Regions from separate parts of the Ensifer sp. NPDC090286 genome, predicted to be linked through region 1. Evidence: riboswitches for the same ligand, from Rfam matches in the RefSeq annotation. Region 1 holds a riboswitch; each other region holds the start of a gene.

Region 1 (7,579 bases):
TTCTCGAAGACCCGGCACTGGAAGCCCCTGAATACGTGCACATGCGCACGATCTCGCCGGAAGCCGCTCCGGATCAGGCGACCGTCATCAAGATCGGCTTCGAGCGCGGCGACGCCGTCTCGATCAACGGCGTGCGCCTGTCGCCGGCAAGCCTGCTTGCCAAGCTCAACGAATACGGCCGCGACAACGGTATCGGTCGCCTCGACCTCGTGGAGAACCGCTTCGTCGGCATGAAGTCGCGCGGTGTCTACGAGACCCCCGGCGGCACCATCCTGCTCTCGGCGCACCGCGCAATCGAGAGCATCACGCTCGACCGGGGTGCTGCCCACCTCAAGGACGAGCTGATGCCGCGCTACGCCGAGCTGATCTATTACGGCTTCTGGTTCTCGCCGGAGCGCGAGATGCTGCAGGCGGCGATCGACAAGAGCCAGGAGCATGTCGAAGGCGAAGTGACGCTGAAGCTCTACAAGGGCAACGTCATGGTCATCGGCCGCGAGAGCGACAAGTCGCTCTACTCCGACAAGCTCGTCACCTTCGAGGACGACCAGGGCGCCTACGACCAGAAGGACGCTGCCGGCTTCATCAAGCTCAACGCACTGCGCCTGCGCACGCTGGCCGCGCGCAACCGCTAAGCCACTATCCAGTGAAGAAAAAAGCCTCCGCGATCCTTTCGCGGAGGCTTTTTCGTGCCCACTACTCCGCCGCTTGCTGCAACGGATCCTTGCGCTCGACCGGCGCGTCCAGCGGACGCAGCCGAATGGTGCGGCGATACCAGACATAGCTCAGGATACAGACGAGGCCGAAGCATGGAATGATCGTGCCGAGCGCCATCACCGGAACGCCGACTGCAGCGGCGATCGCGCCTCCGAGCAGCCCCGAGCCCATCTGTACGAAACCCATCATCGCCGAGGCCGTACCGGCGATCGCGGGAAATGGCGCCATCGCCGCCGTCATCATGTAGGGCATGACGAAAGCGATGCCGAAGGAATAGATGCCGATCGGCAGCATGACCGAGAGGAAGCTCGGCACGATCAGGTGCATGCTGTAGCCAAGCGCGAGGCTGGCCGCACCGATGAAGAAAAGGCCGGCCGGCACCAGCGCCTGCGGCGTAAACCGGCGCAGCAGAAACCGCACCGTCACCGCACCCGAAAAGAACAGGCCGGACTGCATCAGCATGCCCACGCCGAACTCGGTCGGCGTCAGACCCACTTCGTTGATGAGCACGAACGGCAGCATAGTCGCCCAGGCATAGAGCGCGCCGACGGCGCCGGCGATGACGAGGGTGGAGGAAATGAAGCGGCTGTCGGAAAGAAGCGAGCGATAGGCAGCAAGGATCGGCTTCAGATGCCCCTTGCTCGGATCGGGTGTCGCGGTCTCGGCCATGAAGAACTGCACGGTGAGGCAGGCCATGGCCGCAAAGCCGACCATCAGGAAGAAGATCGACTGCCAGCCGAAGAGCCCGAGCGCCAGACCGCCGAGCGTCGGCGAGAAGGCCGGCCCCAGCGCCAGCATCATGCCGATCATGTTCATGATGCGGGCAGCTTCGACCCCGGTGAACTGGTCGCGCACGATCGCCCGCGCCACCGTCATCCCAACGGAGGCGCCAATGCCCTGCACCAGACGACCGGCCAGAAGCACGGCAACGGAAGGCGCGAAGGCCGCCATCAGGCTGCCGACGAGGTAGATGGCCATGAAGATCAGCGTCGCGCGCCGGCGTCCGATGACGTCGGAAAGCGTGCCGGAGACAAGCTGGGCAAAGGCGAAGCCGGCGAAATAGAGCGACAGCGTCATCTTGATCGCCGCTTCGCTTGAGGAGAAGGCACGCACCAGTTCGGGCATCGCTGGCGTGTAGAGCGCCATGGAAACAGGGCCGAGCGCCACCAGGAAGGCGCCGATGATGCTTGTGCGCCGCTCGCTCATGCGACGCGTCATTGCGCGGCTCCGACCCGGACCTCGGCCTTCTCCGCTGCATCCTTGCCGGCAAGGCACGGATCGAGCTGACGCAGATTGTCACGCAGGATGCGCAGGTTGGAACAGAGAAGCGCGCGCGCTTCCGCATCCAGCCCTTCGGTATAGGCATCCATCATTTCGCGAAGACCGGTCATCAGCTCGTTGAGCAGCGGACCCGCCTTTTCGGTGATGATGACATTCTTGGCGCGACGATCCGCCGGATCGGGAACACGGGCGACGAGCCCGTTGGTCTCCAGCCGGTCGAGATAGGCCGACAGCGTCATCGGCTCGATGCCCATGCGTGTGGCGATTTCGGCCTGTTTGATGCCCTCGGTAAGCGCCGCCTGGATCAGCGTGCGCGCCTCGCCGGGGGTGATGCCCAGGTCCATGGCATTGACCTTGCGGTCGAAGGCCCCGCGCAAGAGGCGCGAGACATCGGTCAGAAGCATTCCAATGGTTTCGGATTCAAGCTTGAAGGGCATCATGATCGTTCACAGGCGATATAATAAGTTTTACTTATCATAGCATCTGATAACGTTCAACGCGGCTAGCCATCTTTCCCTTACCAGTTTAACGGTAAAACCCGCAAGGATTCAACGTATTACCTTCGCATTCACGCATGGAACCGTCCTGGCTGTACCTCAGCCCTCGAGCTCCTCGCGCAGCATCTCGAGCTCCAGCCATTCCTCTTCCATGCGAGCGAGGTCGGCACGCAGCTTTTCCAGCTCCTGCGCCAGTTTCGCAAAAGCATTTGGATCTTTTGTGAAGAGGTTGGGATCCGCCATCTTTTCTTCGCGCTTGGCAGCCTCGGCTTCCGCCTTGGCGATCTCCTTCGGCAGGTTTTCGAGCGCGAACTTCTGCTTGTAGGAAAGCTTGCCTTTGGCAGCCTTCGGCGCTTCGGCGGCAGGTGCGGCGGCATCGGCCTTGGCCTTTTCCGCCTTCTCGGCCTTGCGCTTCTCCTCGATCGCGCCCTTGCGCTGCGCCATCATGTCGGAATAGCCGCCGGCATACTCGATCCAGCGGCCATCCGGCGCCTCCGGATTGGCCGGCGCGATCGTCGAGGTGACGGTGCGGTCGAGGAAGTCACGATCGTGGCTGACGAGGATGACGGTTCCGGCAAAGCCGGCGACGATCTCCTGCAGCAGGTCGAGCGTCTCGATGTCGAGATCGTTGGTCGGTTCGTCGAGAATGAGGAGGTTCGTCGCCCGCGCCAGAATGCGCGCCAGCATCAGCCTTGCGCGCTCGCCGCCCGAAAGCTCACGGATCGGGGTGCGCGCCTGCTCCGGCTGGAACAGGAAGTCCTTCATGTAACCGGTAACATGGCGCTGCTCGCCATTGACCAGCAGGTTGTCGCCGCGCCCGTCCGTCAGGTAGTGCGCCAGCGTATCGTCGAGATTGAGGTCTTCGCGCTTCTGGTCGAGCGTCGCGATTTCCAGATTGGTGCCGAGCTTGACCGTGCCTGTGTCCGGCTCGATCTGTCCCGTCAGTATCTTCAGGAGCGTCGTCTTGCCGGCACCGTTCGGGCCGACGAGACCGATGCGGTCGCCGCGGTGCACGCGGATCGAGAACGGCGCGACGATTGTGCGCTCGCCATAGGCCTTGGTGATCTTCTCGGCCTCGATCACCAGCTTGCCGGATTCCTTGGCGTCGGCGGCAGTCGCCTGCACGGTGCCCTGCGGCCCCTTGTGGCCGCGATAGGTCGCCCGCATGGTCTGCAGCTCGCCGAGGCGGCGCATGTTGCGCTTGCGCCGCGCGGTCACGCCGTAACGCAGCCAATGTTCCTCGCGCTCGATCGCCTTGCCGAGCTTGTGCTGCTCCAGCTCCTCGGCTTCCAGCACCTCGTCGCGCCAGGCCTCGAAATGGGCAAATCCGCGATCAAGGCGACGGGACTGACCACGGTCGAGCCAGACGGTGGCGGTCGAGACCTTTTCCAGGAAGCGCCGGTCGTGCGAGATCAGCACCAGCGCCGAGCGGCTGCGGATCAGTTCGTCTTCCAGCCATTCGATCGTCGGCAGGTCGAGATGATTGGTCGGCTCGTCGAGCAAAAGGATGTCCGGCTCCGGCGCCATGACGCGGGCAAGCGCCGTCCGGCGCGCCTCACCGCCGGAAAGACGCTTTGGGTCTTCCTCGCCGGTCAGCCCCAGATGCTGCAGCAGATAGGCGACGCGATAGGGATCGTCGCTTGGGCCGAGGCCCGCCTCGGCATAGGCCTGCACCGTGTCGTAGCCGTCGAAATCCGGCGCCTGGTGCAGATAGCGGATGGTGGCCGAGGGATGGCGGAACACTTCGCCCGACTGCGCCTCGGCAAGGCCCGCGGCGATCTTCATCAGCGTCGATTTGCCCGAGCCGTTGCGGCCGACCAGGCAGATCTTGTCGCCCGGCTCCACTTGAAAATTGGCGCCGGCAAGCAGTGGCGTACCGCCAAAGGTGAGGAAGATATCGTCGAGTTTCAGAATGGGAGGCGCCAAGGCTCAGGCTCCGGAAAGATCATAGGGGCGGGCAAGCACGAGGGCGCGGCCGCTCTTGAGAGTGAAGCGAAGGGGACCCTCCGCAACGTTGGAAACGGTTCGGGACGAGCCGAACGGCAGGGTGAAATCGTCGAGCGGATAACGCGCATTGACGATCGAAAGGTCGGTAAGCTCGGTCAGACCCAGCACCGAGAAGAGGCAGCCCTTGGGCAGGTCGACTTCGAGCGAGCCGGCCAGCAGCGGATAGGCCTCTTCCTCGCCCGACGTCATCAACACCGAAAGCCCGCGCTCGGCAAGGGCGACGGCATGAAGCAGATGCATGAACGCATGATCACTGCGGGTGCCGCCGAGCGCGCCGGCGAAGATCAGGCGATCGGCCCCACGCGACAGCGCCGCCTCGACCGCGATCTCGCCGTCCGTCGCGGCCTTTGCCGCCGGATAGGGCTCGCGCGGGACCGAGGCGTAGTCCGCAAGAAGGGCTTCCTCGGTCGAGTCGAAATCACCGACCCAGACATCGGGCACGATGCCGAGCAGCCGCGCATGGCGCATGCCGCCATCAGCCGCGATGAAGCGACTTGCGACCAGCTGGTGAGCCAGCCGGTCGGTCAGCGAAAGGGCGCCGCCAAGCAGAATGGTGAAGGTCGATCGAGCCATGGCAAAGCCCATAGCGCAAAGGACCGCCGAAGGAAAACGAAGAAAACCGTCGGGCGACCGGTTCTCGGTATTTTGGTCAACTCGTCAATGCCCCTCGGGCACCGGATCGCGGAACAGCATGCCGGCATAAATGCCGGGGGTCGAATCCGGGATCTCGACGGCGCCGGCCACCCGCTCGTAGAACTTCGCCGGCCCGACACCGCCGATAATCGCGTAGCCGTAGCCGGCCTCGCGCATGGCCATCAGGCTTGCAAGCAGCAGCGCCTCGCCGATCCCCTGCCCGCGCATGCCTTCGTCGACACCGGTCGGACCGAAGAAGCCGAGCGCCGTCACGTCGTGGCAGGAAAAGCCGACGATCTTTTCGTCCTGGACTGCGACATGCATGCGTGTCGGGGTCGAGGAAAAGGCGGCTTCCGCCTCGCCCGCCCATCCGGCGCCAAAGGTCTTTTCGATCCAGGACACGACCAGGCGGCGCTCCGGCGCAATGGCGCGGCGAATGCTGACGCCAGGACCAAGCTTCGACTGAGGCTCAGCCGGCAGGGCATAAAGTCGAACGAGCATATCAGGCATGACATTTCCTCCTCGCTGCCGTTGTGTAGCGCAGTTGGCGGCTTAGGCAAACACGCGCCGTTGTGCCGGCCAGGCGCTCTTGCTTCCCCGCAAACATCGCTTGCCTTGGGGCCTTGGCAGCGGTAAATCTCTTGCCGCTCTAACGGGGTGCCTCCCGACCGCACAGCGGCCGGAGGCTGAGAGGCGTCAAAACGCCAACCCGCGGAACCTGATCCGGCTCATACCGGCGGAGGGATTAGACGCGATCGGATCGATACGCCCTTTTCCCATGCAACAACGAACTTTGGGAGAGAGGTCCTCGCCATGTCCAATTCATCGCAACTCAAACTCTTTAGCCGGCTAGCCCTTGCGGCCGCCGCAAGCCTCGTATTTTCCGGCGTCGCGGCCGCCGCCGACAAGACGCTGACGGTCTATACCTATGAGAGCTTCATCACCGAATGGGGACCGGGCGCCAAGGTTGCGGAAGCCTTCGAGAAGACCTGCGAGTGCAAGGTCAACTATGTCGGCGTTGCCGACGGCGTCGAGCTGCTCACCCGCCTGAAGCTCGAAGGCGAGGCCTCCAAGGCCGACATCGTGCTCGGCCTCGACACCAATCTGGTTGCGGAAGCCAAGGCAACGGGCTTCTTCGCGCCGCACGGCATCGAGGCAACCGGCGTCACCGTACCCGGCAACTTCTCCGACGACACCTTCCTGCCCTATGACTACGGTCACTTCGCCGTCGTCTATGACACCGAGACGCTGAAGACGCCGCCGAAGAGCCTGAAGGAACTGGTCGAAGGCGACCCGTCGCAAAAGATCGTCATCGAGGATCCGCGCACGTCGACGCCGGGCCTCGGTCTGCTCCTCTGGGTCAAGGCCGTCTATGGCGACGAGGCGGGTGCCGCCTGGGCGAAGCTGAAGGACCGCGTCCTGACCGTTACCCCCGGCTGGTCGGAAGCCTATGGCCTCTTCACCAAGGGCGAGGCGCCGATGGTGCTGTCCTATACCACGTCGCCGGCCTACCACATGGTCGCGGAAAACACCGAGCGCTATCAGGCGGCCGCCTTCTCCGAAGGCCACTACATCCAGATCGAAGTCGCCGGCATGACCAAGAACGCCAAGGAGCCGGAACTGGCAAAGCAGTTCCTCGCCTTCATGACCGGTCCGGAGTTCCAGTCGATCATCCCGACGACCAACTGGATGATGCCGGTCGCAGCGACCAAGGAGCCGCTGCCGGACGCCTTCAACAAGCTGGTCAAGCCGGAAAACACGTTCCTCCTGCCTTCGGAGGAGGTCGCCAAGAACCGCAAGGCCTGGATCGACGAATGGCTCGCCGCCATGAGCAAGAACTGAGGCCGGATTGTTCGCACTGCGCGAAAATCGCATGACAGTGGTCGCCGGGGCAGCCTGCCTCGGCGCCTTCGTGCTTTTCGTCGGCCTGGCGATCGTCGCCTTGCTGAGCCAGACGGGCGGCGCGAGCGATGACGCGCTCTTCGACGCCTATATCTGGCGCGTCACCCGCTTCACCCTGCTGCAGGCGACACTCTCGACGCTGCTGTCGGTGCTCTTTGCCATCCCCGTCGCCCGGGCGCTGGCGCGGCGGCCGCAATTTCCCGGCCGCATCTGGCTCTTGCGCCTGATGGCGCTGCCGCTCGGCCTGCCCGTTCTCGTCGGCGCACTCGGCTTGATCGAGATCTGGGGGCGCCAAGGCTTCCTCAATTCCGGCCTGCGCTGGCTCGGCCTCGCGCAGCCCGTCAGCATCTACGGCCTGTTCGGCATCCTGCTCGCCCATGTCTTCTTCAACATGCCGCTTGCGGCGCGCCTGTTCCTGGCCGGGCTCGAGCGCATCCCCGCCGAATACTGGCGCAGCGCCGCCAATCTCGGCATGCCGTCGCGCGCACTCTTCCGTTTCATCGAATGGCCGGTCCTGCGCGGCCTCCTTCCAGGTGCCGCCGGCC
Region 2 (7,579 bases), on a different contig from region 1:
GGCGTCGCCCATGAGATCAACCAGCCGGTCGCGACCATCCGCGCCTATGCCGACAACGCCCGCACCTTCCTCGATCGCGGCCAGCAGCAGACCGCGGTCGAGAACCTCGTCAGCATCGCCGAACTGACCGACCGGGTCGGCACCATTACCGACGAACTCAGAAGCTTTGCCCGCAAGGGCCGCTTCGTCGCCGAACCGACGCCGATGCGCGACGTGATCGAAGGGGCGATGCTGTTGCTGCGCAGCCGCTTTGCCGGCCGCATGGATGCGATCGGCATCGACCTGCCGGAAACTGGCCTCCGCGTGCTCGGCAGTCGCATCCGGCTGGAACAGGTGCTGATCAATCTTCTGCAGAACGCGCTGGAAGCGCTCGGCGCGCGCGGCGATGCAGAGATCCGCGTGCGCTGCGAGGACAGCCCCTCCGGGACGGTTTCGCTCGTCGTTGCCGACAACGGCCCGGGCATTCCCCCGCATATCCGCGAGGATCTGTTCACGCCGTTCAACACCTCGAAGGACGAGGGCCTCGGCCTCGGCCTTGCCATCTCCAAGGAGATCGTCGCCGATTATGGCGGCGATATCACCGTCGATACCAGCGACAAGGGCACCGTCTTCACGGTTCGCCTGAAGAGGGCCTGAGCGATGCAGCCGACCGTCTATCTCGTCGACGACGACACCCATCTGCGCAAGGCGATGACGCAGACGCTGGAACTCGCCGGCCTCACCGTCATCCCGTTTGCCAGCGCCGCCGAAGCGTTGAAGACGCTCGATGCCAATTTCGATGGTATCGTCGTCAGCGATATCCGCATGCCGGGCATCGACGGCCTCGCGTTCTTCCGCCGCATCGAAGCCTTCGACGCAGACCTGCCGGTGATCCTGGTGACTGGTCATGGCGATATCCCGATGGCGGTGCAGGCCCTGCAGGACGGCGTCTACGACTTCATCCCAAAACCCTTTGCCGCCGATCGGCTGGTGCAGAGCGTGCACCGGGCGCTCGAAAAACGCCGGCTCGTGATGGAAAACCGCGCGCTGAAGCGGGCCGCCGAGACGGCCGGCGACAGCCTGCCGCTGATCGGCCAGACGCCGGTCATGGAGCGCCTGCGCCAGACGATCCGGCACATCGCCGATACCGATGTCGACGTGCTCGTCGCCGGTGAAACCGGCAGCGGCAAGGAAGTGGTGGCGACCCTGCTGCACAATTGGAGCCGGCGCCGCACCGGCAATTTGGTGGCGCTGAACTGCGGTGCGCTGCCGGAAACGGTCATCGAAAGCGAACTCTTCGGCCACGAACCGGGCGCCTTCACCGGTGCCTTGAAGAAGCGCATCGGACGGATCGAGCATGCGAGCGGCGGCACGCTGTTCCTCGACGAAATCGAGGCGATGCCGCCGGCAACGCAGGTGAAGATGCTGCGCGTTCTGGAAGCGCGCGAGATCACGCCGCTTGGTACCAACCAGGTTCGTCCGGTCGATATCCGCGTCATCGCCGCTGCCAAGATCGATCTCGGCAATCCGGTGGAGCGTGGCGACTTTCGCGAAGACCTCTACTTCCGATTGAATGTCGTGACACTGTCGATCCCGCCGTTGCGCGAACGCCGTGACGATATCCCGCTGCTCTTCTCGCACTTCCTGACCCGGGCGGCCGAGCGCTTCAAGCGCGACGTGCCGATGATCTCTCCAGCCGTACAACGGCATCTGATGACGCATGCCTGGCCGGGCAATGTGCGTGAACTCTCGCATTTTGCCGAGCGGGTGGCGCTTGGTGTGGAAGGTCCGCTGGGCCAAACGATTGCGGTGGCCGAACAGCCCGGATTTGCGCTGCCGGAACGGCTTGAACGCTACGAGGCGGAGATCCTGAAGGAGGTGCTGCGCGCCCAGCGCGGCGACGTCAAGGCGACGATCGAGGCGCTCGGCATCCCGCGCAAGACCTTCTACGATAAGCTCCAGCGCCACGGCATCAACCGCGCCGATTATGCCGAGCGGACAGCACCGGAAAAGGCCGGCCGCTAGCGGCAAATCCGAATCCGAAAATACACGCACTAGGTGCATCTTTGTCGACAGGCGAATTCACGCTTGACGACCCGGGCCGTTCGATGGCTATGATCTAGGCATTCACCAGGGGGGTCCCGCAAGGGGCTGAGATTCTGCTGGATGGCCGGCTTGCCGGCTATAGCGCAGTGACCCGTTGAACCTGATCCAGTTCATACTGGCGTAGGGACGGTGCAGATATCGAAGCCAGGATTCCGTGCGGTGAGCACCTGGCGGAGCGTCTTTCATCTTTCCGGCATCAGAACTGGGTCTCCAATCGCAACTTGGAGCCTCGTCATGAATATTGCCACCAAACCCGCAGCCCTCACGGTCACGCAAGGCCCGCTTCCGGCCTCCCGAAAGATCCACAAGCCGGGCGTTCTTCATCCGGATATTCGCGTGCCGATGCGCGAGATTGCTCTGCACCCGACCTCGGGCGAGCAACCGGTCACGGTCTATGATTCCTCTGGCGCTTATACCGCCGACGGTGCCGAGATCCGCATCGAGGACGGCCTGCCGCGGCTGCGCCGCAACTGGATCGTCGACCGCGGCGATGTCGAGACCTATGAGGGACGAACGGTTCGTCCCGAAGACAACGGCTTCGTGAGCGGCGACCGGCTGACACCGACCTTCCCGTTCCAGCATGCGCCGCTGAAGGCCACGGGTGGCCGAGCCGTGACGCAGCTTGCCTATGCCCGCGCCGGCATCATCACGCCGGAGATGGAGTTTGTGGCGATCCGCGAGAACCTCGGCCGCGACGCGGCGCGCGCAAAGGTCCGCGACGGCGAGAGCTTCGGCGCTCACGTTCCGGATCATGTCACGCCCGAATTCGTCCGCCAGGAAATCGCCAGCGGCCGGGCGATCCTGCCCGCCAACATCAACCATCCGGAATCCGAACCGATGATCATCGGCCGGAACTTCCTGGTGAAGATCAACGCCAACATCGGCAACTCCGCCGTCACCTCGTCGATGGCCGAGGAAGTCGAAAAGATGGTCTGGGCGACGCGCTGGGGCGCCGACACGGTCATGGACCTTTCGACCGGCCGCAACATCCACAACATCCGCGAATGGATCATCCGCAATTCGCCGGTTCCGATCGGCACCGTACCGCTCTACCAGGCGCTGGAAAAAGTCAACGGCATTGCCGAGGACCTCACCTGGAAAGTCTATCGCGACACGCTGATCGAGCAGGCCGAACAGGGCGTCGATTATTTCACCATCCATGCAGGCGTCCGCCTGCACTACATCCCGCTCACCGTCGACCGCGTCACCGGCATCGTCTCGCGCGGCGGCTCGATCATGGCCAAGTGGTGTCTGCACCACCACCGCGAGAGCTTCCTCTACGAGCATTTCGAGGAGATCTGCGACATCTGCCGCGCCTATGACGTCTCCTTCTCGCTCGGCGACGGCCTGCGCCCGGGCTCGATCGCCGACGCCAATGACTCCGCGCAATTCGCCGAACTCGAAACGCTCGGCGAGCTCACCAAGATCGCCTGGTCCAAGGATTGTCAGGTCATGATCGAAGGCCCCGGCCACGTGCCGATGCACAAGATCAAGGAGAATATGGACAAGCAGCTCGCCGTCTGCGGCGAAGCGCCGTTCTACACGCTCGGACCGCTAACGACGGACATTGCCCCCGGCTACGACCACATCACATCGGGGATCGGTGCTGCGATGATCGGCTGGTTCGGCACCGCCATGCTCTGCTACGTCACGCCGAAGGAGCATCTCGGCCTGCCTGACCGCAACGACGTGAAGGTCGGCGTCATCACCTACAAGATCGCCGCCCATGCCGCCGATCTCGCCAAGGGTCATCCGGCAGCCCAGGTGCGCGACGACGCGCTGTCGCGCGCCCGCTTCGAGTTCCGCTGGGAAGACCAGTTCAACCTCTCGCTCGACCCGGAAACAGCCCGCAATTTCCACGACGAGACCCTGCCGAAGGAGGCGCACAAGGTCGCGCATTTCTGCTCCATGTGCGGCCCGAAATTCTGCTCCATGCGGATCTCGCACGACATCCGGGCCGAGGCGCAGAAGGAAGGGCTGGAGGCGATGGCCGCGAAGTACCGCGAGGGCGGCGACCTCTATATGCCGGTGGAAGGGGCCGCTGGCCCGGCAGAGTAGGCGTCGCAAGCATCGGAAGGGGTCGGTACCGGCCCCTTCCGTTCGCTCACGACTTCCGACCGCGGTCACGAATCGGTGATCGTCGACGGCCTCCTTCACCGTCTCCTGGCCTGCTTGAGCGTCGAAACCCACCCCTGCAATCCCTGCCACGCGCGCCATTTGTGCAGTTTTCCGCTGTCCCCTCACGGCAGCCCCGCTCCCCGCGCATCACGTCGCCCGGCAGCCGATGAGCTTGTCCCCACATCGATTGAACGTTATGCAAGGCTCGCGCAAAAGTCGCTGTCGGCGAAATTCATTCGCGCCAAGCTGCCGTCTTCTGCCGCGCAGAAGGTCTTGCGGACCAACGCAAGGATGTCGCTTGCCCAAGGAGAATGACGTGAGGACACGCCTGCTGAGACTGACGGCCCTTTCGATAGGAGGCCTTGCAGCACTCGCCGGAGATCTGCCGCGCCTTGGTGACGGCGGGCGTTTTACCGCGGGCTTTTCCTGGATTTCCATCGCCCACGCGGACGAGACCGAAACCGGCGGCTCGAATGGTGAAGGTGCCCCAGGTGGTGGCGAGAACGGCGGCGGCGAGAACGGTGGAGGCGACGGCACGGTGGGTGGCGGAAGCCACGGCGTAGAGGGCGGCGGTGATGGCTCAGGCTCCGGTGTCGAGGGTTTAGAGCCCGGCGGGACAGGCGCAGGTGGCGGAGGCGGCCCTATCGACGGCAGTTTCAGCGATAACGAGAGCCGCTCGTCCTCGCACGATTCGCGGGACTACGGACCGACCGGCGGCGTATGGCACGGCGGCAGCAGCTTCCTCAATCTTTTCCGTCAGACACCGGAAGATCCCGCCGAGGGGAGCGGGCCAGAATCCTCCACCCGGCAGAAGGGCGATGCGGCATCCCATAAAAGTGCGGGTCACACGAAAAAAGAGCCTTGAAGCGCCGTCTGCTTCGCCGCGCCGAAGGGTGACGCGCGCTGTTTATCGCAGACATAAGAGCGTCTGCCTCTGCATCCTCGGGCCAAGCCCTGGCATGTCGGGAAGAGGGAAGCGCGACATCGATCCCGTTTAATCAACGTACGCGCATACCCCTACCCCTCTAGCGACTCCCCACCATCCGCTCGACCACATCGAGCAACACATTGGCGCCGGCGACGAGCTCGTCCGGCTCCGTGTGTTCGCGCGGGTTGTGGCTGATGCCGTCGCGGCTCGGCACGAAGATCATTGCCGTCGGCGCGATGCGGGCGATCATCTGGGCGTCATGGCCGGCGCCCGAGGTCATGCGCCGGCTCTTGAGGCCCCGCGCGCTGGCCGAAGCCTCGATCGCTGCGACGATGCCCTGATCGAAAGCCACAGGCTGGAAGCGTGCAAGCCGCTCGACGGCGATCGTCACCCCCTCTTCCTCGGCGATACGGACAAGGAAGTCCGCAAGCGCCGTTTCGAGCGCCTGCAGCCGTTCCTCGTCCGGATCGCGCAGATCGACGGTGAAGGTGGCACGCGACGGGATGACGTTGATCGCGTCGGGCTCGAAACGCATGGTGCCGATGGTCGCGACACTCGGCGCGTTCGACCGGGCAATATGTTCGCGCAGGAACAGGCCAACCCGCGCGGCGGCGAGACCGGCGTCGGAACGCATCGCCATCGGTGTCGTGCCGGCGTGGTTGGCGACGCCATCGATCGTCACCCGCTGCCAGGAGATGCCCTGCAGATTCTCGACCGCACCGATCGCAAAGCCCTCGCGCTGCAGCACCGGCCCCTGCTCGATATGAAGCTCGACATAGGCGTGGGGAGTGAGGAACCCCGGCTCGGCGGTACCGGCATAGCCAATCCGCTCGAGTTCCTCGCCCAGCAACAAGCCATCCGTGCCGATGGTCGCGAGCGCCGTCTCCAGCGGCAGACCGCCGGCATAGACGAGCGAGCCGAGCATGTCGGGCGCAAACCGCACACCCTCCTCATTGGTGAAGGCGGCAATGACGATCGGCCGGGCCGGCGTCGCACCACTGCCCTTCAGCGTCTCGATCACTTCCAATCCGGCAAGCACGCCGTAACAGCCGTCATAGATACCGGCGTTGATAACGGTGTCGATGTGCGAGCCGAGCATGACCGGCGCTTCGCCGCCGTTTACCTCGTCGCGCCAGATGCCGAAGATGTTGCCGATACGGTCGACGGCAACGTCGAGCCCGGCCGCCTCGATCCACACGATGAGGCGATCGCGACCGGCCTTGTCGTTGTCGGAGCCGGCCAACCGGGTCAATCGCCCCTCCGCATCGCGACCGATGTCGCCGAATTCTTGGATACGCCCGATCAGGCGCGCAGCATCGATGGAAGAAGATGGCATCTTGGTCCTGCTTTCATGCGGATTTCGGTTCACGGCCGGCTTTCGGCCGGCGCCAGCCTCTGGCGGATAATCTCGGCGTGATAACGCGCGCCGAAGATCAGGGCGTCGTCATTGAAGTCGTAAAGGGGATTGTGCAGCGGCGCCGATGCCTCGCCATTGCCGATGAAGACGAAGCAGCCCGGCACGTGTTCAAGGAAGCGGGCGAAATCCTCCGAGCCGGTCATCGGCTCGGCGGCCGTTGCGACATTCGCAGCACCGAACACCGCTTCCGCCGCGGCAAAGGCGTGGCCGGTCAAGGCCGCGTCGTTGATCAACGGAACGAACTCGCGGGTGTAGTTGACCTCGACCGCGCAGCCATAGGCATCCGCCGTTCCCTTGGCGATCACCCGCATCTCCGCCTCGATCTTGGCGCTGACCTCCGGGCGGAAGCTGCGGGCATCGCCGAGGATGCGGGCGAGACCGGGCAACGCGTTACGGGTGCCATCGGTCAAAAGCTCGGTGACAGAGACAACGCCGATATCGGTCGGCGACAGTCGGCGCGAGACGATCGTCTGCAGATTGACGACGGTGGCGCAGGCAGCAACCAACGTCTCATTGCCCCAGTGCGGCCGCGCCGCGTGCCCGCCGACGCCCTTCAGCACGATCTCGAAATTGTCCTCCGCCGACATGATCGCGCCGACGCGGGTCTCGAAACGGCCGACGGGCAGTCCCGGCATATTGTGCAGGCCATAGATTTCGTCGAAGGGAAAGCGCTCCATCAGCCCGTCGTCGAGCATCGCGAGCGCGCCCTTGCCCCACTCCTCGGCCGGCTGGAAAATGAAGCAGGCAGTGCCGTCGAAGCCGCCATCTTCGACGAGCATCTTGGCGGCGCCGAGCAGCATGGCCGTGTGACCGTCATGGCCACAGGCATGCATGGTGCCGGGCTTCGTCGAGCGATATGGAAGTTCTCCCTGCTCCGGTATCCTGAGCGCATCCATATCGGCCCGAAGTGCTACGGCGCGGTTGCCGCTGCCGCGTTTCAAGCGGCCGACGACACCGGTACCTCCGACCCCCTCCACCACCTCGTCGAGCCCGAACTCCCGGAGCTTGGCCGCGACGAAGGATGAGGTGCG
Region 3 (7,579 bases), on a different contig from region 1:
CGGTGTGATCGCGGGTATGGAAAAGAGCCTCAATGCCCTGAAGCAGCGCTCGAACGGCGATCTGAAGCCGGCGTTTCTGCTTCTTTTCGTGCTTGCAGGCTTTGCGGCAGGCGCGATCCTTTCCGTCTTTCTTCGGACCTGAGGCACATCTCATGCCTAGTTCGGAACTCAGCCTTTCCGCAAGCCCCGCACCGCTTGGCCGCATCGCGCGCAGTGGTCGCATCATCGCATGCCCGATCGACGAAACACTGCTGCTCGTAATCGGCACCGGTGGCCCGATGGCCGATCAGTTGTCGGTCGAGATCAATGAAGATGCGTCAACCCAGGTGATGGCATCGGTTGTCGGCTGGCGGCTGGCGGCGCCCCAGTCTTCCGCCACGCATGGCTTTGCCGCGCTGTTACCGATCGAAGGGTCTGATCCTCTGCCGACAACCCTGCGCTTCGGCAAGGCGGGCAACGGCAAGCGCTATATGGTCGCGCCACGCGCTGCTTCGATCGGTGAAGTGACGGCGATGCTGAAGGATTTCGCCGGTCCGCAGCTGGTACACGTGCTCGGCCGCCTGGTCGACGTGCTGATCAAGCCGCCGCATGCCGATCAACGGCTCGCGGCGATTACGACCCTGCTTAAGACCGGAGCGGCTCGCGACGGGTACATCGAGCTCCTCGGCGAGGGCCATGACGGGACCATCGCCCTGAAAGGATGGGCGCACGACCTGCCCGCCGGCGTCTGCCGGGCGATCGTCAAGAGCGACGATAGCTTTCTTGCGGAATGCAACGTCGCCATTTTCCAGCGCAACGACGCCCCTGAAGGTGCGGCTGGCTTCGTCGGCCTCCTTTCCGCAAACGACCTGCCCCGAGCGCGCGACATCAAGGGCATATTCTATCGCGGCCGTGGCGCCTGGCGTTATGCCGGGCTCCACGAACGCCGGGTCGTGACCGGTCCGCTCGAGACACCCGGCCATATCCGCGCGATGCTGCTCCAGAGCCAGAGTTCGCCCCAGGTCATGCTTCGCCTGCGCGATGCCGCGAGCGGATATGATGGCACCGAGACGATCTCGAGCCTTCCGGTTCCCGTCCGCCTTGGCGTGGATGCGCTCTACCAGGGTGAGGATGGTGCCTTCTTGATTTCGGGCTGGCTCTTGGACGCGGAAGGTCTTGTTGAAACCGTGCGACTTTGCCGACAGGGCGGCGGGGCACGGCTGGACGCAGCCTGGACCCGAACCGAGCGGTCCGACGTCGAAGAGGCCTTCGTCGATCGGCCGGACTTCAAGAGCGCGATTTCCGGTCACCGCCGATCGCATGGCTTTATTGGTCGCGTCGAGGTGCTAAATGGCGAGGCGGATGGACCAGTTCACCTCGAACTCACCCTCAGAGACGCCCGCCGCGCCTACATGCCAATTTTCCCGGTGCGGCTGCCGGCACGCGCCGCCGCCCTACGGCTGCTTGGTTCGATCGATCCGACAAGCTGGGCCCTGCCCGATATCATCGACCGGCAGATCGTCCCGTTCCTGACGGCGGCGCGTAGCAGTGCACCAACTGTGGAAACCACCGTCGACATCGGGCCCTTCGACCAGGCCGAGGGTACCGCCATCATTCTTGTCGCCGGGGAAACCGAAACGGATTTCGCGCCGCTGCTGGGGCTGCTCGCGCTTGATCCGCAAACGCGCCGGGCCCCGATCGCGCTCGTGCTTCAGGCCGAGCGGTTCCGACGGCACGCGGTCCATATCCGTCAGCTCTCGGAATTCTACCGTTTGCCGCTGCGGCTCATATCCGTCGAAGGCGCCGGCGATACATGCGACCTGGCGCAAGCGGCTGCCGAAAGGGTAAACAGCGACGCGGTCGTTCTGCTTTCCGGGTCGCTGACGCCAGCCAATGCCGGATGGTATCAGGCGCTCATTGCCGCTTACGAAGCAAAGACGGGAAGCATCATCTCGCCGACCCTTGCCTATGAGGATCACTCGATCCGCTGGGCTGGCAGCACGTCGCTCGATCGTCCCGACCATCTGCAATCGAGCCGATACGCCGGCTATCCCGTCGGCGCCGTCAATCGTCTGAAGCTGACGAGGGTTGCATCCGCATCGCTCGATTGCTGCATCCTGCCGCGCGAAGCGCTGATGGAGGACGCAGGCCTGTCGCCGACCTATCTCGGCGTGGCGCTGAAGGGCCTCGACCTCGCCCTTCGCCTCAGCGGAAAGGGCTACGAAGCCTACTGGCTTCCTTCCCTGCAGATGGTGGGATCCGACGAGCTCCCCGGAGCGGGCTCTGCCGCCACCGCGCGCTTCGTGGAACGCGTCGATCGGACGCTTTTCCGCGCCCGATGGACGCCCGCCCCCGAAGCTGCAAAGACAATCTTCGAAGAGGCTGGCGCATGAGCGAAAAACTCCGCGTGCTCGTGGTCTCCCATGGCCATCCGACCCACTCCCTTGGCGGAGCGGAAATTGCCTCACATGGCCTTCACAAGGCATTGAACGGGCTGCCCGGCGTGGAGTCGATCTACCTCGCCCGCGTCGGCGATCCGGTTCCGCGCCATGGCGCCTCCGCGCTGATGAGCCTGCGGCTTGCCATGGACGAAGTGCTCTACCACGCCGAGGACTTCGACCATTTCTTCCTCTCCAATGGCGATACGGAAGCGATCCGGCGCGACCTCCTGCGCTTCGTCGGCGACATCAAGCCGGATGTCGTTCACTTCCATCATATTCTTGGCTTCGGCCTGGAAGCGCTCTATGCCGTTCGTGATGCGCTGCCCAAAGCGCGCATCGTCGTGACGTTCCATGAATACCTGCCGATCTGCCACAATCACGGGCAAATGGTGAAACGCCCCTCAGGCCAGCCTTGCAACGGCGCCTCGCCGATCAGTTGCCACACGTGTTTCCCCGAGATTCCGGTGTCGCGGTTCGTTCGCCGCGAGCAGTTCGTGCGCGGTATGCTCAATCTCGCCGATGCCTTTATCGCGCCGAGTGCCTTTCTCGCCAATCGCTATGTCGAGTGGGGGCTCGAAGCCGCAAAGATCTTCGTCATCGAGAACGGCATCGTCATGGGTGACAAGGCGCCGGCCCGCGAATTGCCGTCGCCGACAGCCCGGCGCAACCGTTTTGCCTATTTCGGGCAGATGACGCCGTTCAAGGGCGTTCACGTGTTGATCGACGCCGTATCGCGCGTGCCCGACGACGTCTGGGGCGATGATTCCTCACTGATGATTTTTGGCGGCAACCTCGAGCGCCAGCCGAAAGACTATCAGGAGAAGGTGGCGAAGCTGATCGAGGACGCCGGTCGCCGTGTGCGCTTCTACGGTGCCTACCAGAACCAGGACATGCCGCGGCTGATGCGCTCGGTCGACTGGGTGGTAATGCCGTCGGTCTGGTGGGAGAATTCTCCCGTCGTCATCCAGGAGGCACTGCATCACGGCCGGCCGATCCTGTGTTCGGACATCGGCGGCATGGCCGAGAAGGTTCGTGACCGCCTGGATGGTTATCACTTCCGTGCCGGCAGCGCCCAGGATCTGGCCGACCGGCTGATCGACGTCTTGGGCGCGCCGCGGGCGTGGGACAATCTGCGGACAACGCTTCGGCGGCCGACGAGCCATGTCGATTGCGCGCGGGAGCATGTGGCGCTCTACCGCAAAATGCTCAAGGGCGAACAGCCGGCCGCGCCAAGCGCCGCAGTGGCTTGAGGTGCGATGAACGTCATGCTGCAGCGCATAGCCATATCGAGTCATTCGTCCGAGGCGGCCGTCTGCTTAGGGACCGTCCGAAGAGGCTTTGCTCTCGCCGCGACTGTCGCCCCACCAATGATGGAAATGATGCACAGGCCCCCGCCCCTGCCCGATAGTCAGCCGATCGGCAGCGACCAGCGCGTCATGCAAGTAAGCCTTGGCAGCGACGACCGCATCCTCGATCGGCTTCCCCTTGGCAAGACCCGCAGCGATTGCGGCCGAGAGGGTGCATCCGGTGCCATGATCGTTCCTGGTTTCGATCCGCGGCCGCGACAAGTGCAAAGCCGTTTCCCCGCTGTAGAGGATATCGATCGCATCTCTGCCCTTGGCATGCCCGCCCTTCATCAGCACCGAACGCGCACCGAATTTCAGAAGCATATCGGCCTGGCGTGCGATCTCGCTATCGGTTTCGGCGATCCCGCGTCCGGTCAACAGCGCCGCCTCGGGCAGGTTCGGCGTCAGAATGAGCGCGAGCGGCAACAACGCCTCCTTGAGCGTCGCGATCGCGTCCGGCTGCATCAAGTGATCGCCCGAGGTCGCCACCATCACCGGGTCGATGACAGCCAGCCGGTCGTAGCGCTTCAGACCAGCCGCGATCACCGCGATCGTCTCGCGCCGCGACACCATGCCGATTTTCACCGCACCGACGGCAAGATCGGACAACACCGCGTCGATCTGAGCCGCAACGACGGTCGGGGAGATATCCTCCACCGCAGATACCCCGCGGGTATTTTGCCCCGTGACCGCGGTGATCACGCTTGCGCCATAAACTCCGAGCGCCGAGAACGTCTTCAGATCCGCCTGGATGCCGGCCCCGCCGCCGGAATCCGAACCTGCGATGGTAACGGCGATCGCGGTCATCGCCCCACCTGCATGAGCCTTGAGCCTTTTTGGATTGAGTCAAAAACAGACACGAGCAAAGCGACCTCCCGGAAATGGACGGAGATCCGATCGGTAAGCGCAAAGACGGCAGGTGAGCAGAAGGGCCCTTGCCGTTCCTACGCCGGTATGATCCGGATCAGGTTCAAGGGTCTGGCTCACCACCATCTCAGCACCGTGACGGTGCGCCCCTCGGCAAGAGGGATGCTAGGGGGACATGGGCGGGGATGTCAATTGATAGATGCAGCGGATCCAAGCCGCGTCTTTCCACACAGGCCCTGCGGACCAAGCGATCGAGAAAGAGGCCGTGGAATGACACGTCCGCTTCACGATCCTATTTTCCCGGGATCGTCAGCAATGCCGACGCAACATATCGTTAGAACGCCACGAGTGCCGTATTATTTCGCGCACGGGAAACAACGATGAAGGACGACACGATGCGGATCGAAGAAACGGCCATTCCCTCTGTTTTCTTGATAAAGCCTAAGCGATTCGTCGATACGCGTGGATACTTCGCCGAGACCTTTCGGGCCGATCAATTCGCCGAAATCGTCGGGACGCACTCTTTCGTCCAGGATAATCAATCGCTGTCGCGTGAAGCCGGTACTGTGCGCGGACTGCACTTCCAACTGCCGCCGCGCGCACAGGGAAAACTGGTTTCTTGTATCGCCGGCGCCCTTTGGGATGTGGCGGTAGACCTTCGAAGCGGGTCACCGACCTACGGAAGCTTCGTGGCTGCTGAGCTTTCCGAAGAGAACGGTCACCAGCTCTGGATTCCGCCGGGTTTCGCCCACGGTTTCTGTACGCTGAAACCGGCGACCTTGGTCAGCTACAAAGTGACCGATTACTACAGCCCTGAGCATGATCGTGGGCTTCTCTGGAACGACCCCGAACTCGGGATAAACTGGCCCGTGCCCCCGAGTAACGCCATCCTGTCGGACAAAGACAGGGATCAGCCAAAACTCTCCGATCTACACACTAAGCTCGAGCGAGAAGCTTAGTCTTGATGTTTATCATAAAAGGACTTCGCTGAGATATGCGTGTACTTGTTACCGGCGGGGCTGGTTTTATTGGTTCGGCGGTTATTCGACACCTCATTATCGACAAGGGATATGACGTGTTGAACGTAGACAAACTGACCTACGCAGGAACCCTTAGCTCCCTAAGGTCCGTCGCAAACAACCCATCATATCGCTTTCTCAGGGCTGACATATGCGATGGGCGGGCTATTGCCGATGCCTTCTCCACATTCAGGCCCGATCGCGTCATGCATCTCGCTGCCGAGAGTCATGTCGACCGCTCAATTGCCGGCGCAAGGGATTTCATCGAAACGAACGTTCTTGGAACGTTCAACCTGCTGGAATGCGCAAGGGCATATTGGCAGTCCATGAAGGATGAGGGCAAACGCAGGTTTCGCTTTCTTCACGTTTCAACGGATGAAGTGTACGGCTCGCTCGCGGATGACCAGCTCTTTTCCGAGGAGACGCGGTATGATCCAAGCTCCCCTTATTCGGCTTCGAAGGCCGCTTCCGATCATCTCGCCAAGGCATGGGCACGCACCTATGGCATGCCCATCTTGGTTTCCAACTGCTCAAACAACTACGGTCCCTATCACTTCCCCGAAAAGCTGATCCCGCTGACCATCCTGAACGCGCTCGAAGGCAAGCCACTCTCGATCTATGGCGACGGCACGAACATTCGCGACTGGCTCTTCGTCGAAGACCATGCCCGCGCGCTCGACCTGATCGCGGAGCGCGGTAGAATTGGCGAGACTTACAATGTCGGGGGACGCAACGAGCGGCGGAACGTCGATGTAGTCAGGCGCATCTGCGCCACACTCGACATGCTTGTCCCCGCATCCTGCCCACGGAAACAGCTCATTCAATTTGTCGAGGACAGGCCGGGGCACGATTTGCGCTACGGTATCGATGCGACGAAACTGGAAGAGGAGCTCGGCTGGAAGGCGGAAGACAGCTTTGAAAGCGGAATTGCGAAGACGATCCGCTGGTACTTAGACAACGAATGGTGGTGGGGCCCTCTTCGCAAGGGATATGACGGGGTGCGCCTGGGTGTGCTGCATTCTGGTGTCGGGCAATGAATCAGATTCCGCGCATAGTTGTCACGGGCCTGAAGGGCCAGGTTGTTCAGTCGTTTGTCGAGCAAGGGAAGGGCCGCAGCGACGCGGAAGTCATTCCACTCGGTCGCCCGCAACTAGATCTGAAGGATCCCAGTTGCATAGACGGCGTCATAAGGGCAGCAGCTCCTGACGTGATCATTTCGGCCGCCGCCTATACCGCCGTCGACCACGCCGAGGCCGATGAGACGAGAGCATACGCGATTAACGCGGTCGCACCGCAGGAATTGGCGCGCGTCGCGAAAGCCCTGAATATCCCGATCATCCATCTATCGACGGACTACGTCTTCGACGGGACAAAATCCACACCGTATACCGAAAGCGATAGGGTGTGCCCTGTAAACGTCTACGGCAAAAGCAAGTGGGAAGGCGAGCGATCGGTCGCCGCTGGCACCGAAAATCACGTCATTCTCAGGACCGCTTGGGTCTACAGCCCATTTGGCAGAAATTTCGTGCGTACGATCATTCGCAACGCCGAAAGCCGGACCGAACTGCCAGTCGTCATGGACCAGATAGGAAACCCGACATCGGCACTGGACCTTACGACGGCAATCATCGGTATCGCGCATAACCTGCTAGCATCGGATGCGCAGGTTCTGCGCGGCACCTTCCATCTGGCGGGGACCGGTGATGCGAGTTGGGCCGATGTAGCGGAAAAAATCCTCGCCCTGTCTCAAGGGCTCGGAGGCCCGTCCGCTAAAGTCAACCGCATCTTGGCCACAGACTACCCGACTGCGGCAGCGCGCCCCTCTAACTCACGCCTGAACTGCAGCAAAATCGCGCGACACCACGGCATCAGCTTGCCCTACTGGAAGAGCTCCATCGAAGCCACCGTGCGGCGCGTAATCCAGCAC
Region 4 (7,579 bases), on a different contig from region 1:
CATCAGCAGATCCTCGGGCCTGGTGTCGGCAGAAAACGGCCTGTTGCTGCCGCCGGCGGCAATCGAGATCAGATCGTAGCGGCTGCCGTCGGCGGCGAGGTCTACGCCGAGCAGACCGGTTTTCGGATCATCGGAGGGAGCGACGACGACGGCACCGGCGGCATCGGCAAAGAGCACGGCGCTCGCCCGTTCGGCCGGGTTGATGCGGCGGCTCAAGACGTTGGCGGCCACCACCAGCACCGGCTTTCCCTGCGTCCGCACGAAGCCGTCGGCAAGCGTCAGGGCGTAGAGGAAGCCCGAACAGGCGCCGGCAAGGTCGATCGCGCCTGCCTTCAAAAGGCAGAGATGGTGGGCAAGCAGGGGCGCGGACGGCGGCAGCAGGTGATCGGGCGTCGAGGTCGCAAGCAGGACCAGGGCGATAGCGTCGGGCGGGGTGCCTGCATCATCGAGCGCCATTGCGCCCGCCTTTGCCGCGAGCCCCGAAAGCGTGTCGTCAGGCGCGGCCCAGCGCCGCTCGCGAATGCCGGTGCGGCGCTCGATCCAGCCGGGCTCAAGCCCGAGCGTCATCTCGATTTCGCCGTTGGCGACACGCCGCTCCGGCACCGCATGGCCGAAACCGACGATCCGGGAGGAGCGAGCCGGCCTCATAGCTGCCCGGCCCCGAAGAGCGACGCCCCCTCGTCGATCGCGTCATAGGCCCGCCCGAGATCGGCATCGGTGACGCAATAGGGCGGCATCAGATAGATGACGTTGCCGAGCGGACGGATCAGCAAACCGCGCCTACGGAAAAACGCCCGGAGCCGCGGGCCGACCTCGGCGAGGTAGCCGCCGGACGGCACCACGAGATCGAGGGCCGTAATGGTGCCGAGTTGGCGGACGTCGGCGAAGCGCGGATCATCAGCGAAGCGCGCCAGATGCCGATGCTGGTGTGCGACCAAGGTTTCTATGCGCGCCTCGACCGGCTCCTGTCTCCAGACGGCGAGATTGGCGAGTGCCGCGGCACAGGCGATCGGGTTGGCCGTGTAGGAACTCGAATGGAAGAAGGTCTTGCGCCGGTCGGCCGAAAGATGCGCCGTAAAGATCTCCGAACTGCAAAGCGTCGCGGCCAGGGGAAGCGCGCCGCCGGTCAGCCCCTTCGAGGTGCAGAGAATATCGGGCGTGATCCCGGCCTGCTCGCAGGCAAACAGGCGGCCCGTCCGCCCCCAACCGGTCATCACCTCGTCGGCGATCAGCAGGCTGCCATGCCGTTCGGCGATGCGTTTGAGCTCGGACAGCACGGAAGCAGGATAGGTCTTCATGCCGCCGGCGCCAAGCAGCAGTGGCTCGATCAACAGGGCGGCAACCTCGCCGGAGGCGCAAGCCCGCTCGAAGGCGTCGAGTGTCGCCTGCTCCCGGCCCGTCTCCGGAAAGGGCAAGCGATCGACGGCGAAGAGCAGCGGCGCGTAGACGGCATTGAAGACGCCTCTTTCGCCCGCCGACATCGTGCCGATCGTGTCGCCGTGATAGCCGTGCTCCAGCACGCAGATGCGGTTTCGCGGCCGGCCGTTGTTGTGGAAGAAGCCGAGCGCCATTTTCAGCGCGACCTCGACCGCGGTCGAACCACTGTCGGAATAGAACACATGGGCGAGCCCGGGCGGGGCGATCTCGATCAGCCCGCGCGCGAGTTCCTCAGCCGGCGCATGGGTATATTCGGCGAAGATGATCTGGTCGTAGGTCTCCGTGGCCTTGCGGATCGCCTCCATGATGGTGGGGTGACGGTGGCCGTGAGTGATGACCCACCAGGACGAAATCGCGTCGAGGATCGACGCGCCGTCCTCGTCGACGAGGTAGGCGCCCTCGGTACCGACGATGCGGCGCATCGCCGGTTCCAGCGCATGCTGGGTGAAGGGATACCAGACGGCGGAGTTTCTCATGCCGGCACCTCCAGGAAATCGGCGATGTTGAAATTTTCAGCGAAGGCGTTGCGCAGGCGGTCGGGCGTCAGCGGATCGAGCCGCGGCAGCCGGCCGAGACGCCGCACGGCGCCAAGTTCGGATATGACCGCTTCGCTGTCCTCCTGCGCGTCGCCGATGAAGGCGACGCCGAGAACGGGAATGGCGCGGCGACGCAGCGCTTCGAGCGACAACAGGGTGTGGTTGATCGTGCCGAGCCCGGTGCGAGCGCAGAGAACCATCGGGATCTGCCAGCGCGCAAAGACATTCGCAAAGACCATGCGCTCCGTCAGCGGCACCAGAAGCCCGCCGGCACCCTCGATCACCAGTGGTCGATCCACCATGGGCGGGGACAGATGTTCCGGGTCGATGGTGACGCCGTCGAGCCGTGCCGACAGATGCGGCGAGGCCGGCGTTGCGAGCCTGTAGGTCTCAGGCAGGATGCAGTCGGCTGATAACCGGCCAAGCCGGGCGACGGTTTCGCTGTCGGTTTCTTCGTCGAGACCTGACTGCACAGGCTTCCAGTAGCAGCCGTCGAGCGCGTCGGTGAGGGCTGCGGAAAAGATGGTCTTGCCGATGCCGGTATCGGTACCGGTGACCACGATACGGGTTTTCATGTCCGCTCCTTGGCGATCGCGCTCTTCAACTGCTGCAGCATCTGCGCGATTGCGGCCTGGTCGGCGTTGAGGGTGATGGCGATCCGAAGACGCGCGGTGCCTTCCGGCACCGTCGGCGGGCGGATTGCCCTGATATCTTGGCCCTCGGCGCGCATGCGGGCGGCGATGCGGAGCGCTCGGCCGTTGTCGCCGATCGGGATGGGCAGGATTTGCGAGCCGCTGCCTTCGATGTCGAGCATCTCGGCGAGCGCCCGGTTGGTGAAGGACCTGAGGCTGTCGAATGCGGCACGGCGCTCCGGCTCATCGACGAGGGCTACGAGCGCTTCACGCACCGCAGCCGCGACGAGCGGCGAAGGCGCGGTCGAATAGATGAAGTTGCGGGCGCGGTTGACGAGATAGTCGCAAAGGACGGCGCCTGCCCCGACCAGCGCGCCGGAAACACCGAGCGCCTTGCCGCAGGTGTGCAGCACGACGACGTTCTCCCGGCCTTCCAACTCCGCCGCCAGACCGCGACCTTCCCGTCCGAAGACGCCGGTCGCGTGCGCCTCGTCGATGACGAGAAAGCCGTCATGCTGCGCGGCAAGCGCGAGGAGGTCGGCAAGCGGCGCGCGGTCGCCATCCATCGAATAGAGGCTTTCGACGGCAATCCACGGGCGCCCCGCTCCGCCGGCCCGACGCCATTTTCCGATGGCATCGGCAAAGGCGCCGACATCGTTGTGCACTGCTGCCACCGCATCGGCCTTGCTTGCGGCGATGCCTTCACGGGCGCTCGCATGGATCAGGGCATCGTGAACGATGAGATCGTCACGCTGCGGCAGCGTCGAAAACAAGGCAGCATTGGCGGCATAGCCGCTGCCGAAAAAGAGCATCCGTTCGGCGCCGAAGAAGGCGGCCGCTTCCGCCTCCAGCGCCTCGTGTTCTTCGTGATTGCCGCGCAACAGCCTTGAGCCGCCGGAGCCGACAGGCACGCCGCGCGCGATTGCGGCCGTTATCGCCGCCTTCAGCCGTGGCGAGGCGGCGAGCGCCAGATAGTCGTTCGAGGTGAAGTCGATCCCGCCGGCGGGGGCAAGAGCGCGCCGGCGGCCCTTGCGTTCGAGGCCCTCCAGCGTCTTCTCGTAGCGCGCAAAAAGACCCGCGGTCATTCCGCCGCGTCCTGCCTTGCCGGCGGAGCCATCGGCTTCAATCCCAGCCGCCGGAAGAGTGCTGCATCGTGGTCCTCGCCGGGATTGTCGGCGGTCAGCAGGGTTTCGCCGACGAAAATAGAATTGGCGCCGGCAAAGAAACAGAGCGCCTGCGTCTCGTCGCTCATGTCGGTGCGTCCGGCCGAAAGCCGGACATGCGATTGCGGCATCAGGATGCGGGCAAGGGCAATGGTGCGGACGAAATCGATCGGATCGACGGGTGCCGCATCGGCCAGCTTAGAGCCCGGGATCGGGATCAGCATGTTGATCGGCACGCTTTCGGGCGGCACCGGCAGGTTGGCGAGGGTCACCAGCATCGAGATCCGGTCGTCGGCCGTCTCGCCCATGCCGAGGATGCCGCCGGCGCAGACCTTGATGCCGGCGTCGCGGACATTGGCGAGCGTCTCCAGCCGGTCGGCAAAGCTGCGGGTGGTGATGATCTCGCTATAGAAGCGTTCGGACGTATCGACATTGTGGTTGTAGTAATCGAGCCCGGCCTCGGCGAGCCGCGCAGACTGGGCCGGCGTCAGCATGCCGAGCGTCATGCAGGTTTCCATGCCGAGCGCCCGCACCCCGCCGACCATGGCGACGATGGCATCCATGTCGCGATCCTTCGGACTGCGCCACGCGGCCCCCATGCAATAGCGGGTCGCGCCGCCGTCGCGCGCCTTGCGCGCCTCGGCAAGCACACGCTCGACCTCCATCAGCTTCGATGCCTTGAGCCCTGTCGGGTAGTGGGCGGACTGGCTGCAGTAGCCGCAATCCTCGGCGCAGCCGCCGGTCTTGATCGAGAGGAGCCGGCTCATCTGAATGGCGTTGGGATCGAACTGCGCACGGTGGACGGTGTGGGCGCGGTAGAGCAGATCGTTGAACGGCAGATTATAGATTTTCTCCGCTTCCGCCTGGGTCCAGCGGGATTGGGCCTTGTCGCCCGGGATAAAATCAGCACCAGTCGGTCGGTTCTTGTCCAGCATTTCAGCTCGTCCTCCAGGTCGTCGCCATCGTAAAATAGATAGAATCCAATATTATCTATAATTTTGTCGGAAACGGAAATTCGCAAGCACCCAAGCGGAGAAATGTTTACATAACATACTCTTCTGGTTGTATTTTTGGATCACATGAAGGTCCGGACGCCGTCGACAGAGGGCGAGGACCGACAATCAATCATTCGCGCGCCAACCCCGAAGTCTCGCGCACGCCGCCACCGAAACCATTGCGAATCCGGACTTCTCCGGCATTCCAAGCTTCACTCCGGTCGGCCAACACTCTTCCTTCCATCACGCCACCGACGCCTCCGCTTTGTCGCCGCAAATTATAGATAATTTTTTCGGCAGTCAGATCACAGTCAGCACGAATGCTGGCTCTTGACAAAAACGGCCCCGAGCGGTCAGCTTGGAGCATTCACCAGGGGTGTCCCGCCAAGGGGCTGAGATTCTGCTATGCGGTTGCGCGGCGCAGTGACCCGTTGAACCTGATCCAGTTCATACTGGCGTAGGGACGGTGCAGATTCGTTGCCGCAAACGTCGCGCTCACGTGACGGATCAATCGGCAGGGCGTCCTTCCCCTCCCCCGCTCGTGAACTGGGTCTCCACCTTTGGAGCCTCGGCATGCACACCGCCAACACCATCCCGCTTCGTTGCCTACGACGGCCCGTTCGCGCCGCACGGGAGCGCTGAGCGATGCGGGTCCTCGTGAAAGGTGCCGGCGTCGCGGGGCTCTGTCTGGCCCATGAACTCAGCGCCCGCGGTGTCGCGGTGACGGTCGTCGAGCGTAAGCCAGGTTTTGCCGGTGCGGCCTCCTGGTGTGCCGGCGGCATGCTGGCGCCCTGGTGCGAGCGCGAAAGCGCCGAAGAGGCGGTGCTGACGAAGGGTATCGGCGCCATCGACTGGTGGGACGACGTCCTGCCAGGCGAAGTTTCCCGCAACGGTACGCTGGTCGTCGCCCCGCCACGGGACGCCGGCGAACTCAGGCGCTTTGCCTCGCGCACCTCCGGCTTCGAATGGCTCGACACAGCGGCGATCGAACGGCTGGAACCGACACTTGCCGGGCGCTTCCGAGAGGCCTTGTTCTTTCCGGGAGAGGCGCATCTCGACCCGCGCCGGGCGATCGCCCGGCTGCGGAAGAAGCTTGTCGATCGCGGCATCGCCTTCGTCACCGAGGCGAGCGACAACGGACAGCACGATCTCGTCGCCGACTGCACCGGTGCGGCACGTATCGGTGACACGCCCGGCCTGCGCGGCGTGCGCGGCGAAATGCTCTATCTTGAGACAAGCGACGTGGAACTGTCGCGGCCCGTCAGGCTCATTCATCCGCGCATCCCGCTCTACATCGTGCCGCGCGGCGGCGGCCTCTTCATGTGCGGGGCGACGATGATCGAGACGGATGACGGCGGACCGATCACCGCCCGTTCGCTCATGGAACTGCTGAACGCCGCCTATGCCCTGCATCCGGCCTTCGGCGAAGCGCGCCTCGTCGAGACCGGCGCCGGCGTCCGCCCCGCCTTCGCTGACAACCTGCCGCGTGCCCTGCGCGCCGGGCAGACCATCACGATCAACGGACTTTACCGCCACGGCTTCCTGCTTTCGCCGGCCCTGGCGGCGGAAGCAGCCGACCTTGCGCTTGCGCGGGACCTGAAGGGAGATGCCGCATGAGACTGACCGTCAATGGCGAGGATCACGACCTCGCCGTCGCCACCCTCGCCGAGCTTCTGACCGCGCTCGATTTCGAGGGCGACTGGCTCGCCACCGCCGTCAACGGCGAACTGGTGCACCGGGCCGACCGTCCGGGTCATGCGCTTTGCGACCGAGACCGCATCGAAATTCTCTCGCCGATGAAAGGAGGCTGAGACATGCTGACGCTTTATGGACAGGACCTGCGCTCGAGACTGCTTCTCGGCACCGCCCGCTATCCCTCCCCCGCCGTGCTCGAAGATGCGGTGCGATCCTCGGGCACCGAGATCGTCACGGTCTCGCTTCGGCGCGAAACTGCCGGGGGCCGCCAGGGCGGCGCCTTCTTCGAACTGATCCGGGCGCTCGGGGTGCACGTGCTGCCGAACACTGCCGGCTGCCATTCGGTGTCCGAGGCGGTGCTGACGGCCAAGATGGCGCGCGAGGTTTTCGGCACCAACTGGCTGAAGCTCGAAGTGATCGGCCACCACGACACGCTGCAGCCCGATGTCTTCGGGCTGGTCGAGGCGGCGCGCATCCTCTCGGCCGAAGGGTTCGAGGTCTTTCCCTACACCACGGATGATCTGGTGGTTGCCGAGCGACTCTTGGAAGCCGGCTGCAAGGTGCTGATGCCCTGGTGCGCGCCGATCGGCAGCGCCATGGGGCCGCAGAACATCCAGGCGCTTCGGGCAATGCGGGCGAACTTCCCCGATGTGCCGCTGATCGTCGATGCCGGCATCGGCCGGCCCTCGCACGCAACGACGGTGATGGAGCTCGGCTTCGCCGCCGTCCTGCTCAACACGGCCGTCGCCGGCGCCGCCAGGCCCGCGCTGATGGCCTCGGCGTTTGCGGGCGCGATCGATGCCGGGCGGCAGGCCTTCGAGGCAGGCATGCTCGAACCGCGCGATTTTGCCGTTCCTTCCACCCCCGTCATCGGAAAGGCGGTGTTTGCGTGAAACTCGACCCCTTCTACCTTATCGTCGACAGCGCGGCCTGGATCGAGCGGCTGGTGCCGCTCGGCGTCAAGCTGGTACAGCTGCGCGTCAAGGATCGTCCGGAAGCGGAGATCCGCCGCGAGATCCGCGCGGCCAAGGCTGTTTGCGACGAGCAGGGCTGCCAGCTCATCGTCAACGACTACTGGCAGTTGGCGATCGCCGAAGGCTGCGACTTCGTCCATCTCGGTC

Evidence for each region. Region 1 has a riboswitch for thiamine pyrophosphate ahead of thiB (thiamine ABC transporter substrate binding subunit). Riboswitches for the same ligand answer to the same signal wherever they lie in the genome.
Region 2: another riboswitch for thiamine pyrophosphate. It lies ahead of thiC (phosphomethylpyrimidine synthase ThiC); the one in region 1 lies ahead of thiB (thiamine ABC transporter substrate binding subunit).
Region 3: another riboswitch for thiamine pyrophosphate. It lies ahead of thiD (bifunctional hydroxymethylpyrimidine kinase/phosphomethylpyrimidine kinase); the one in region 1 lies ahead of thiB (thiamine ABC transporter substrate binding subunit).
Region 4: another riboswitch for thiamine pyrophosphate. It lies ahead of thiO (glycine oxidase ThiO); the one in region 1 lies ahead of thiB (thiamine ABC transporter substrate binding subunit).

Annotation. Positions count from the first base shown of each region.
Region 1 covers NZ_JBIVYF010000007.1:237,880-245,458, forward strand. Annotated here, with positions in the region: gene ACIQUG_RS30095 (argininosuccinate synthase) at 1-632, shown strand, start outside; gene ACIQUG_RS30100 (multidrug effflux MFS transporter) at 694-1,932, opposite strand; gene ACIQUG_RS30105 (MarR family winged helix-turn-helix transcriptional regulator) at 1,929-2,432, opposite strand; gene ACIQUG_RS30110 (ABC-F family ATP-binding cassette domain-containing protein) at 2,592-4,418, opposite strand; gene ACIQUG_RS30115 (thiamine diphosphokinase) at 4,422-5,072, opposite strand; gene ACIQUG_RS30120 (GNAT family N-acetyltransferase) at 5,157-5,642, opposite strand; TPP riboswitch at 5,776-5,894, shown strand; gene thiB (thiamine ABC transporter substrate binding subunit) at 5,946-6,974, shown strand; gene thiP (thiamine/thiamine pyrophosphate ABC transporter permease ThiP) at 6,982-7,579, shown strand, end outside.
Region 2 covers NZ_JBIVYF010000005.1:324,588-332,166, reverse strand. Annotated here, with positions in the region: gene ACIQUG_RS25735 (ATP-binding protein) at 1-636, shown strand, start outside; gene ACIQUG_RS25730 (sigma-54-dependent transcriptional regulator) at 640-2,004, shown strand; TPP riboswitch at 2,102-2,230, shown strand; gene thiC (phosphomethylpyrimidine synthase ThiC) at 2,320-4,143, shown strand; gene ACIQUG_RS25720 (hypothetical protein) at 4,502-5,068, shown strand; gene ACIQUG_RS25715 (Zn-dependent hydrolase) at 5,229-6,467, opposite strand; gene ACIQUG_RS25710 (M20 aminoacylase family protein) at 6,497-7,579, opposite strand, start outside.
Region 3 covers NZ_JBIVYF010000002.1:1,068,437-1,076,015, forward strand. Annotated here, with positions in the region: gene ACIQUG_RS15030 (hypothetical protein) at 1-142, shown strand, start outside; gene ACIQUG_RS15035 (hypothetical protein) at 153-2,372, shown strand; gene ACIQUG_RS15040 (glycosyltransferase family 4 protein) at 2,369-3,670, shown strand; gene thiD (bifunctional hydroxymethylpyrimidine kinase/phosphomethylpyrimidine kinase) at 3,737-4,573, opposite strand; TPP riboswitch at 4,691-4,794, opposite strand; gene rfbC (dTDP-4-dehydrorhamnose 3,5-epimerase) at 5,029-5,592, shown strand; gene rfbB (dTDP-glucose 4,6-dehydratase) at 5,628-6,689, shown strand; gene rfbD (dTDP-4-dehydrorhamnose reductase) at 6,686-7,579, shown strand, end outside.
Region 4 covers NZ_JBIVYF010000005.1:192,465-200,043, reverse strand. Annotated here, with positions in the region: gene ACIQUG_RS25160 (beta-ketoacyl-ACP synthase III) at 1-648, opposite strand, end outside; gene ACIQUG_RS25155 (adenosylmethionine--8-amino-7-oxononanoate transaminase) at 645-1,913, opposite strand; gene bioD (dethiobiotin synthase) at 1,910-2,548, opposite strand; gene ACIQUG_RS25145 (8-amino-7-oxononanoate synthase) at 2,545-3,690, opposite strand; partial or broken gene bioB (biotin synthase BioB) at 3,687-4,628, opposite strand; gene ACIQUG_RS25135 (hypothetical protein) at 4,894-5,130, opposite strand; TPP riboswitch at 5,126-5,245, shown strand; gene thiO (glycine oxidase ThiO) at 5,409-6,380, shown strand; gene thiS (sulfur carrier protein ThiS) at 6,377-6,574, shown strand; gene ACIQUG_RS25120 (thiazole synthase) at 6,578-7,351, shown strand; gene ACIQUG_RS25115 (thiamine phosphate synthase) at 7,348-7,579, shown strand, end outside.